Regions from separate parts of the Mesorhizobium sp. L-8-10 genome, predicted to be linked through region 3. Evidence: riboswitches for the same ligand, from Rfam matches in the RefSeq annotation. Region 3 holds a riboswitch; each other region holds the start of a gene.
The links. Region 3 has a riboswitch for cobalamin ahead of JN280_RS00910 (TonB-dependent receptor plug domain-containing protein). Riboswitches for the same ligand answer to the same signal wherever they lie in the genome.
Positions count from the first base shown of each region.

Region 1 (3,236 bases), 770 kb from region 3:
GAAAGGCTGGGCGGTTGCGATATAGATCCAGGGCGACGGCAGCGCCGAGAGGAGAGCCTCGGCATGCGTGCTCTTGCCGGAGCGCGCGCCGCCCAGGACAAAGGTCAGGCTGCCGCGCAACTCAGGCAAAGCTGCCGCGCAGCCCGGCCTCGCCGCCCATGAAGCGCGACCGGACCGCGCCCGCCACTGCACCCAGCACCAGCCAGAACAGGAGATTGGTGATGGTGGTCGCCACGACGAATTCGTGGTGCAGGTCGGTCGGAACAGGCGTTTCGTGGCTTGTCGGCTGCGGCGCACCGATGACGTGCGGCGCCACGATCAGGGCGACGCCGACCAGCGCGAGGACCGCAGAGCGCCGGAACGCGATCATGGCCAGCCCGGCTGCCGTCGCGGCGACCGTTCCGATCCACCAGACCTGACGATCGAACAGGTCGGCGGCCGGCATGGCGGGCAACTCCGGAGGCAGCCCGAGACCTGGCGCGAGCGTGAAGACGGCAAAGCCGGCGAAGCCCCAGATGAGCCCCTGGCGCCAACCCGCGATACCGCCGGCGAGTTCGGAAGCCGCCAAAAGGATCAGAGCGAAGCCGATGCCGCTCACGACGTTGGCGACGGTGGTATAGGCAAAGCGCTCGAAGCCGTCGGCCGGCGCCCAGGCGTCCTCGCCATGTTCATGCACATGCGGGGCGGCCTCAGCCGGCGCCTGGGCGGCCGCGCCGGCATCGGCCGGAGCCGCCGCGCCATGATCATGCGCGGGCTCGGCATTCTCGAAAGTCTCCGCCTTCAGGATCAGCGGCACGGTGGCGTAGGCCTGCAACGCCGCGAGCACGACGCCCGCAACGAGCCCGGCCAACGCCGCGATGAACACGACGTTGCGCAAAACGGTCATGACGGGACGCCTTTAGTGGCAGGGAAACGCCATCGAATGGCGATAGTCGTGCGCGGCATTGTGGACGGCCTCCATGGGAGAAAAGCCGAGAAAGCCGATGACGAAGATGCCAAGAAGGCCGGCCAGCGCCAGCTGCATGAGGCGCGACTGCGTGGAAGCGGAGGCGCCAAGTGTCGTGGAAGCCGTGTTCATTCCAAAATCCTTTCGCCCTCCACCCGAGGGCATCGAACCAAATGCGCGTCGCCGGCAGGTCTCCTGGCTTGCGGCTCTGCGCTCCGGTCCGCCTTCCCGGGACGAATCCCAGTGGCATCGGGCAAGAGCTTGCCGCATACAGTTGCGGGGGCAGCCGCGGCCTTGGAAAAATTCCGTACCGCATTCCCTCTTGTTCCCTTGCGGGAACCGTCGACACTGGACTCATAACCCAAAACGGAGGCCCGGCAAACCTTATTTCCGACGCGTTGACAGCCGGATGCGACGCAGCCTAAATGCGCTCGACGGTCTCCTCTGAGCAATGAGAGGAGCTAAGAGGGAATGCGGCGACGGGCCGTTGGTCCGGAATCCGCAGCTGTCCCCGCAACTGTGAGCGGCGAGCTCCTTGCCCGATGCCACTGGGGCGCGACCCCGGGAAGGCGGAACGGAGCGCCGAGCCGCGAGCCAGGAGACCTGCCGTCAAGGATCAATCCTGCAAGCCTGGCGGGTGTCCCGGGCAAGGAGCACGGTTTGGAATTCGACGAAGCGATTGCCGCCGGTGATCCGTGCGTCGAGGCATCGGCCTCGGCGGCGCCTCAGGACATCGTCACCATCATCGTCTGCAGTTCGTGCCGCGACGCGACCGGTACCGACGCGCGACCCCGGCCGGGCGAGGTGCTCGCAAGTGCGACGCGAGCGCAGAACTCCGCTTCCGACGTCCGTGTCGAAGAGGTCGAGTGCCTCGGCAACTGCAAGCGGCGGCTGAGCGCCGCCCTGACCAAGCCGGGCGCCTGGAGCTATGTGTTCGGCGACCTGAGGCCGGAGGCGGCCGGCGACCTGGTCGCGGGCGCGCAGCTCTTCCACACCTCCACCGACGGGCTGCTGCCCTGGCGCGGCCGGCCCGATTCCCTCAAGCGCGGGCTCGTCGCCCGTATACCGCCTCTCGCATTGTTCAAGGACAAGACATGACCGCTTCCGCCGATCGGGTCCCCTGCACTGTCGTCACCGGCTTCCTCGGCGCCGGCAAGACGACGCTTATCCGCCATATGCTCGAAAACGCCAACGGCAAGCGGCTCGCCATCATCGTCAACGAATTCGGCGACGTCGGCATCGACGGCGAGATCCTCAAGGGTTGCGGGATCGAGAGCTGCCAGGAGGAGAACGTCGTCGAACTCGCCAATGGCTGCATCTGCTGCACCGTGGCCGACGATTTCGTGCCGGCGCTCGACCAGATCCTCTCGCGCTCGCCGAAGGTCGACCACATCCTCATCGAGACGTCAGGGCTGGCGCTGCCGAAGCCGCTCGTCCAGGCCTTCCAGTGGCCGGCCATCAAGGGGCGCGTGACAGTCGACGGCGTGGTGGCCGTCGTCGACGGGCCGGCGCTCGCGGAAGGCCGCGTGGCCGCCGACATGGATGCGCTGCAAGAGCAGCGGCAGGCCGACAGTACGCTCGACCATGACGATCCCGTCGAAGAGGTGTTCGAGGACCAGGTCGCCTGCGCCGACCTCGTGATCCTGTCGAAGAGCGACCTGCTCGACCGCGACGCCGCCGCGCGCGCCAGCGCCCTGGTCGAAGGGCATCTGTCGCGGGCGGTGAAGATCGTGCCGTCGACGAACGGCAAGGTCGATCCCTCGATCCTGCTTGGCCTCGGCCTCGCGGTGGAGGACGACATCGAGAATCGCAGGACGCATCACGACGACGAACTCGATCACGACCATGACGACTTCGACAGCTTCATCGTCGACCTGCCTGTCATCGCCGACCCGGAAGCACTCGCCAGGCGCGTTACCGCGGTCTCCGAGGCGGAAAACGTGTTGCGAGTGAAGGGTTTCGTCGACGTCGCCGGCAAGCCGATGCGGCTCCTGGTGCAGGCCGTCGGCCCGCGCGTCTCGCATTATTACGACCGCCCCTGGGCGCCGTCCGAGGAACGCCGGAGCCGGCTGGTGGTGATCGGGCTGAAAGGGCTCGACCGCCCGGCGATCGAGGGTATTCTTGCGGGGTGAGGACGAGCTTTTGATGAAACCTCCGCTTCGCGAGCCTCTCTCCCCCCTTGAGGGGGAGATGGCTGCGCAGCAGCCAGAGGGGGTTGTTGCGGCCGTGCGCGACGTCGTGCTTTCACAACAGCAAAGATTGACCTCGCGCGCTGCCGGACTGACCCCAC
Region 1 covers NZ_AP023263.1:7,886,348-7,889,583, forward strand. The annotation lists gene cobU (bifunctional adenosylcobinamide kinase/adenosylcobinamide-phosphate guanylyltransferase) at 1-129, opposite strand, end outside; gene JN280_RS36610 (CbtA family protein) at 122-886, opposite strand; gene JN280_RS36615 (CbtB domain-containing protein) at 899-1,078, opposite strand; cobalamin riboswitch at 1,115-1,305, opposite strand; cobalamin riboswitch at 1,365-1,571, shown strand; gene JN280_RS36620 (DUF1636 family protein) at 1,625-2,044, shown strand; gene cobW (cobalamin biosynthesis protein CobW) at 2,041-3,078, shown strand.
Region 1: it holds a riboswitch for cobalamin, as region 3 does, so the genes downstream of both, JN280_RS36620 (DUF1636 family protein) here and JN280_RS00910 (TonB-dependent receptor plug domain-containing protein) in region 3, are expected to answer to the same signal.

Region 2 (3,236 bases), 2.2 Mb from region 3:
ACGATGCCACGCCCGGCTGTCATCAGGTTCACATCGCCGGGCTCGATGACCATCTCGGTGCCGAGCGAATCACGATGGCGCACCTTGCCGTCGAACAGATAGGTCACCGTCGACAGGCCGATATGCGGATGCGGCCTCACGTCGAGCGCCTGGCCGGCCCGCAGGATCGCCGGCCCCATACGGTCGAAGAAGATGAAGGGGCCGACGAGGCGGCGGCGCGCTGTCGGCAGTGCCCGGCGAACGGCGAATCCGCCGATGTCGCGCGCATTGGGAATGACCATCAGTTCGATGGCGTCGCAGGCAAAGACGTCGCCGGCTTGAGGGTCGTTTCCGGGAAAGAAACTCATCGGTCGCTCCAGCCATTCAAGCGCCGCCGCAGCAATCGCTGCCGCAAGGCGAGGTTGCAGCTTACGCCCTCCGGAAACTTTTCCAACCCCAGGGGCCGACGGCAGGCGGGTTCAGAGGCCCGTCGCTATTCCGCGTCGAGCGGCTCCGTCCCGACGGGTTTGCCGTCACGCGATAGGCGGATTTTCTCGACCTTGTCTTCCGCGGCCTTCAAAAGGCGGTCGCAGTGAGACTTGAGCGCTTCGCCGCGCTCATAGATCCGGATCGACTGGTCGAGCGGCACGTCGCCCTTCTCCAGATCGTCGACGATGCGCTCGAGCGCGGCCAATGCCTGCTCGAAGCTCATGGCCTTGATGTCGTCATTGGTCTCGCCGGCCATGGCCTATCCTTTCATCAAGCGCTTCACATGGGCCGCGACCGAAAAGGCCAGGCCCTGCAGGTCGTAGCCGCCCTCGAGCAGGCTGACGAGCCGCCCGTTCGCATAGCGCGACGCGCGATCCATCAATACGCCGGTCGCCCAGTCGAAATCGGCCTCGGTCAGGTTGATCTCGGCCAGCGGGTCGCGGTGATGCGCATCGAACCCCGCCGAGATGATCACGAGGTCCGGCCGGAAATCGTCGATCGCCGGCAATACCCGCGACAGGAAGGCGTCGCGGAACAGGTCGGAACCGGAGTTCGGGCTGAGCGGGGCATTGACGATGTTGCCCGCGCCGGTTTCGTTCCAGGCGCCGGTTCCCGGGAAAAGCGGCATCTGGTGCGTCGAACAATAAAGTACCGAGGGATCGCTCCAGAAGATGTCCTGGGTGCCGTTCCCGTGATGCACGTCCCAGTCGACGATCGCCACGCGCTCGGCACCATGCTTCTTCTGGGCGTGGCGCGCCGCGACCGCCGCGGTGTTGAACAGGCAGAAGCCCATGGCCGTCGTGCGCTCGGCATGGTGGCCGGGCGGCCGAGCGGCGACGAAGACATTGTCGGCCGCGCCCTTGAAAACGTCGTCCACCGCGGCATTGGCTGCGCCGATGGCGGTCAGCGCCGCCTGCCAGCTCTTCGGGCTGACGGAGGTGTCGGCGTCGATGCGTGCAAGCCCCGTGTCGGGGACAGCCGCCTCGACGCGACGCACGAACTCTTCGGGATGTGCATAGAGGATGGTCTCCCGGTCGCCTTGCGGCGCCTCTACCCGCTCGAGATGGGCAAAGGCCTCGTCTTCGAGCACGCGCGTGATCGCGCGCAGCCGGTCGGGCCGTTCTGGATGACCGGGGGGCGTTATATGTTCGAGATAGATCGGATGCGAATAGAGACGCGTCACCATGGAGCGCAATCTAGTGCGCCGGCCACGCGAATGGAACCGCCGGGCATGGCTGATGGCACGATCGCTGGGGAAATCCCCGCCGGCCTGGGGATGGCCGTGACGGGCGGTGACTTTCAATCAATGACGGCCTAAGGTCGCCGCCGCTGCCAGGTGCCCGCGGCGACGCGGGAGAATCGGGAACACGGTTGAAATCCGTGGCGCGCCCAGCGCTGTAAGAGGGACTGCTTCGGCAAGACGTCACTGTTCACGGAAACGGGAAGACGCCGGAGCGGGACGATCTCCAGCCAGAAGACCGGCCCGGCAGGCATAGCCATCCGCTTGGTCAGGCGGCGGGTTTTCGATCGCAAGGGGACAGGCGATGCCGACCAACGACCGTCAGAACGACAATTCCTTCGACTCCTTCGCCCGAGACGCGGTCTACCGGGCGATCTTCACCCGTCGCGACGTGCGAAGCCATTTCGTCGACGAGCCTCTCGATGATGCGGTGCTGGCGAGGCTGCTTTCTGCCGCCCATCACGCACCTTCGGTCGGCTACATGCAGCCCTGGAATTTCATCCTCGTCCGGGATCGCGAACGTCGACATCAGGTCCGAGACCTCTTCCTCGCCGCAAAAACCCGGGAAGCCGAAGTCATGGAAGCGGACAAGCAAGAGCTCTACCGGTCCCTCAAGCTGGAAGGCATCGTCGAGAGCGCGATCAATCTCTGCGTCACCTGCGATCGCGCCCGCTCGAGGGCTTCGCCGCTCGGGCGATCGCACAATCCCGAGATGGATCTCTTCAGCACGGTCTGTGCGGTCCAGAACTTCTGGCTCGCAGCCCGCGCGGAAGGCGTCGGGGTCGGCTGGGTGAGCATTCTCGATATGGCTGCCCTGAAACGGCTGCTGGCCATACCCGATCATGTGGTCCCCATCGCCTATCTCTGTGTCGGCCGAGTCTCCACCTTCGCTGGGCGACCCGACCTCGAAACGAAGGGCTGGGGCAAGCGCCTGCCGTTGTCGACGCTGATCATGAGCGAGAGCTACGCAGGAGCCGGCGAGGGCGGGCTCAAGCGCCTGATCGATGAAGCGTCGGGGGATTGAGGAATCGCACCCTCGTGGCAGCCTCGCAGCAATGCCGGGTATTCACGCAATAGTGTCAATCGCGATCTCGATCGTGCCGCCATCGGGAAGATAATTGCGGCAGCGAGGAGGAAACCGATGCTGAGCAAGATTGCGGGCGCCCTGTTGCTGCTTTTCCTGGCGGCATTGCCGACGCCGGCCGCCGAGTTGCCGCAGTCGGGGAATCCGGTATTCGATCGAACGGTGCGGCTTGTCGTCAACAGCTTCTACGACCGGTCGGCGCTCGACCGCTTTGAAGATGCGGTGCGGCGCGAGATCGAGGATTCCCGCTCACCCGTCACGGCCGCCAGTCCGGCCGAGCGTGTCGACACTGCGATCGATGCCATTCTCGCCAGCCTGCAGGTGTCGCATACCGGCCGCTTCCGGCCTGACGGCATCGACTATTTCGAGCTCGCCGATGTCTTTCGTTACGCGCTGCGGGCCGACATGCGCCGCCTGTTCCCGCCCGACGGCGAAGCCGCCTAT
Region 2 covers NZ_AP023263.1:6,503,516-6,506,751, forward strand. The annotation lists gene JN280_RS30420 (pirin family protein) at 1-347, opposite strand, end outside; gene JN280_RS30425 (exodeoxyribonuclease VII small subunit) at 473-724, opposite strand; gene JN280_RS30430 (histone deacetylase family protein) at 728-1,654, opposite strand; cobalamin riboswitch at 1,786-1,969, shown strand; gene bluB (5,6-dimethylbenzimidazole synthase) at 2,013-2,732, shown strand; gene JN280_RS30440 (S41 family peptidase) at 2,850-3,236, shown strand, end outside.
Region 2: it holds a riboswitch for cobalamin, as region 3 does, so the genes downstream of both, bluB (5,6-dimethylbenzimidazole synthase) here and JN280_RS00910 (TonB-dependent receptor plug domain-containing protein) in region 3, are expected to answer to the same signal.

Region 3 (3,236 bases):
ACATTCATCGACACGACGCGTTTCGGCCCCTCACCCGCCACGGCAGGCGAAACGGCGAAGAAGGCGGCGGCGCATGCCGCCACCCTTACCATGAGTTCGAGATGTCTCATCCTGCTGCAACTCCCGGCGAACGCTAGAATGTCCCTCTCAGTCCGAAGAAGGCGGTGCGTCCCTGCGTGTTGTAGCCGAACACCTCCTCGTAATCCTCGTCGAACAGATTATCGACGCGCCCGTAGGCCTCGAAATGATCGTTGAACCTGAAGCTGCCGCCGAAATTGACCACCGTGTAGGCCGGCATCGCGATCCGCGCGGGCAAGGGACCGCGGAAGTCGAAATCCTCCATCGTCCCGTTGTACACCAGTTCGCCGAACACACGGGCGCGCTTCTCGTGGAACACATAGGCCGCCGTAAGCGAAGCGGAGTGTTCAGGGCGGCGCACCTCTTTCAGGCGCGGTCCGCCCGCGTCGGTCTGCTCGCTGGACGATGTGTAGGTATAGGTCGCCGCCGCCGTGAAACCGTCGAAGAGATTGACGGTGGCCGCCACTTCCACGCCCTCCCGCTTGCTCTTCCCGCTGCGATTGATCGGGGTCGACGGGTAGGTCGGCGGCCCGCCATAGACCAGCGCGATCTCGTTGCTGAGGTCCTGGTTGAAATAGGTCACGTCGGTGACCAGCGCCCCGCCGAAGAAGCCCTGCTCGATGCCGACATCCCAGCCCAGGCTCTCCTCCGGAACGAGATCAGGGTTGCCGACGAAATTGTCGGGCACATAGCCGAACTGCTCGAAGAAGGTCGGACTGGTCACGCCGGTGCCGACGGAGCTGTGCAGCCGGGTTGCCGGCGTGATCCGCCAGGCGCCGCTCAGGCTGTAGGTCGTCGCATCTCCGAAGCGGTCGTTGATGTCGTACCGGACGCCGGCGTTGACATAGAAGCGATCGAGGAACTCGCCGCGATACTCGCCGACGAAGGAGTTGGTGTTGCGCTCGAAGGTCTCGCTGAGATGGCTGGGCGTAAACGTCTCCTGCTGCCATTCATAGCCGCCGGTCAGCTGATGCTTGGCGTCGAGCATCGCTGATGTGTCGAAGGAATAGGAGGCCTGGTAGGTCCCGTTGTAGCGGTTGCCGTCGTTCCAGGTGGTCAGGCCGCCGGAAAAATCCTCGCGATGAGCGTCGCTTCCGGCAAAGCGCATCTTCTGGGTGAGGGCGCCATCGAAGGACACATGGGTCGCGCCGAGCGAGCCGAAGAATTCCTGCGTCGCGGTGCTGTCCGGACCGTCGACCACCTCGCCATAGGTCGGGCTGCCCCAGCTGTAGTCCTGCGGGTCGACGTCGCTCTTGCGATCGACATAGCGCAGCGTGCCGTCGACGGTGAGCGCCGGCGACACGTCGGCCGCGAAGCGGCCGTTCAGCGTGGCGTTGCGGTCGCCGTCCTTCTCCGTGCCGTAGTCGGAAATGTTGAAGCCGCCGGTGTTGCGGAAGACCCCGGCGAAGGCGGCGTCGAAATTCTCGCCGCCGCCGCTCAGCGACACCCCGCCCAGCCAGGTGCCGTCCGTGCCGACCTCGCTGCGTGCGCTGCCCTGGAAGTCGTTGCGCTCGCCGCGCTTCGTGATGATGTTGACCACGCCCGCCAGCGCGTTGGCGCCCCAGAACGTACTCTGGGGACCGCGCAGTATCTCGATGCGGTCGATGTCGTCGGCGACCAGGCTGCCGAAGTCGAACTCGCCGCTCGACGTCTCGCCGACGTCGACGCCGTCGACCATGACCAGCAGCTGGTTGGCCTCGGCGCCGCGCACGCGCACCTGGGTGAAGCCGCCGAAGGACCCGCTGCGCGAGATGGAAAAGCCCGGCACCAGACGCAGCGCGTCGGCGACATAGCGGATCTGGTTCTGCTCGAGCTGCTTGCCGGTGATGACCGTGAAAGCCCTGCCCGACTTCTCCTGTTCGATCGGCGTCAGCCCGTCCGTGACGAGGATCTCGTCGAGCTGGCCGACCTCATCCGTCTCGGCCGCGGCCTCCTGCCCCTCGGCATTGCCTGCGAGCGCCAGCACCAGCGTGCCCGCCGCGATCATGGTCCTTCTCATTTCCGCCCCCGAAATCATCTGGCAGGGCGAGTGGAGCCGCCCCGTGGTTTGCGATGAACCGCAGGCGAGAATCGGCGATGGTCTCAATGGCAGGCACGTGCATCTTCATCCCCGGCCGTCTCCGGCATGCGGCAACACTTTCTCAAATGTCACCGCCACGGACGACCGCGCCGGAACACACCCCGTGTCCAGGCATGGGTGACCGGAAAAGGCAGGTCTCCTGACTTCCGTGTCCTCGCCGGTCTTCCGCCTTCCCGGCCGCGCGGACGCGGCCAGTGGCCTAGTGGAAGATGGCTCAACGGTTACAGTTGCGGGGGCAGTCGCGGATTCGGCCAAGCGTGCCGGCCTCACCGTGTTCCCTTTTCATCCGCCTTGCGGGCGGAACCAGTTCCGGCCGGCAAGCTATCGACGGGCCCGGCCGGCGTCAACCTCCGGTTGGCATTCTTTCCACCGGGGAAGAGGCCGCTCCGGCTTGCCGGAGTGTGCTTTTCAGCCCGATATAGTGCGCAAGCGCGGACACGATATCCCCCACGCTGGCGTGGAGGAGAGGCAACTGCCAAGTGTACGGCGAAGGCAAGTCCGTTGCGCATTGCGCTACCGGGAACGCGCCGCCCGCTTCTCAATCCCGAGGGAGGCTGCTATTAGCTCGAGGAGAGGGGGTGGCGTTCGTTTGCCGCCAGGCTGCGCGCACCGTTCTTCTGTTCGGAGCGTTCTATCGCAAGCCGCAAATACTCCGCGCTGTTGTCGATATGCGCGCGCATCAGCGACTTCGCGTGCTCGATGTCGCACGCTCTTATCCTGTCATATATTTCGGCATGCTCGGCGTAGGCCGCCTCGTAGGATTTGGTCGGAACGCTGCTCGTCACGCGAATGACTTCGGTCACGAGCCCATAGAGATTGTCATAGAAGACGGTGAGGATCGTGTTGCCGGCGGCCCGCACCAGCGCCCTGTGAAAGGCCGCGTCCGCGGCGGTAAAGCCGGAGAAGTCCTTGTTCCTGCCCGCCTCCCGCATATCGGCCAAGGCCTTTTCGACATCGTCGAGTTCTGTCGGCCCGCCGGACATGAGCAGTTCGAGAACGTTTATCTCGATCATGCGGCGCACGACCATCAGTTCGGTAAGATGACGCGCGTTCGTCGACAGCAATTGGCGCACGGTCG
Region 3 covers NZ_AP023263.1:205,435-208,670, forward strand. The annotation lists gene JN280_RS00905 (ABC transporter substrate-binding protein) at 1-110, opposite strand, end outside; gene JN280_RS00910 (TonB-dependent receptor plug domain-containing protein) at 134-2,077, opposite strand; cobalamin riboswitch at 2,271-2,481, opposite strand; gene JN280_RS00915 (FadR/GntR family transcriptional regulator) at 2,719-3,236, opposite strand, start outside.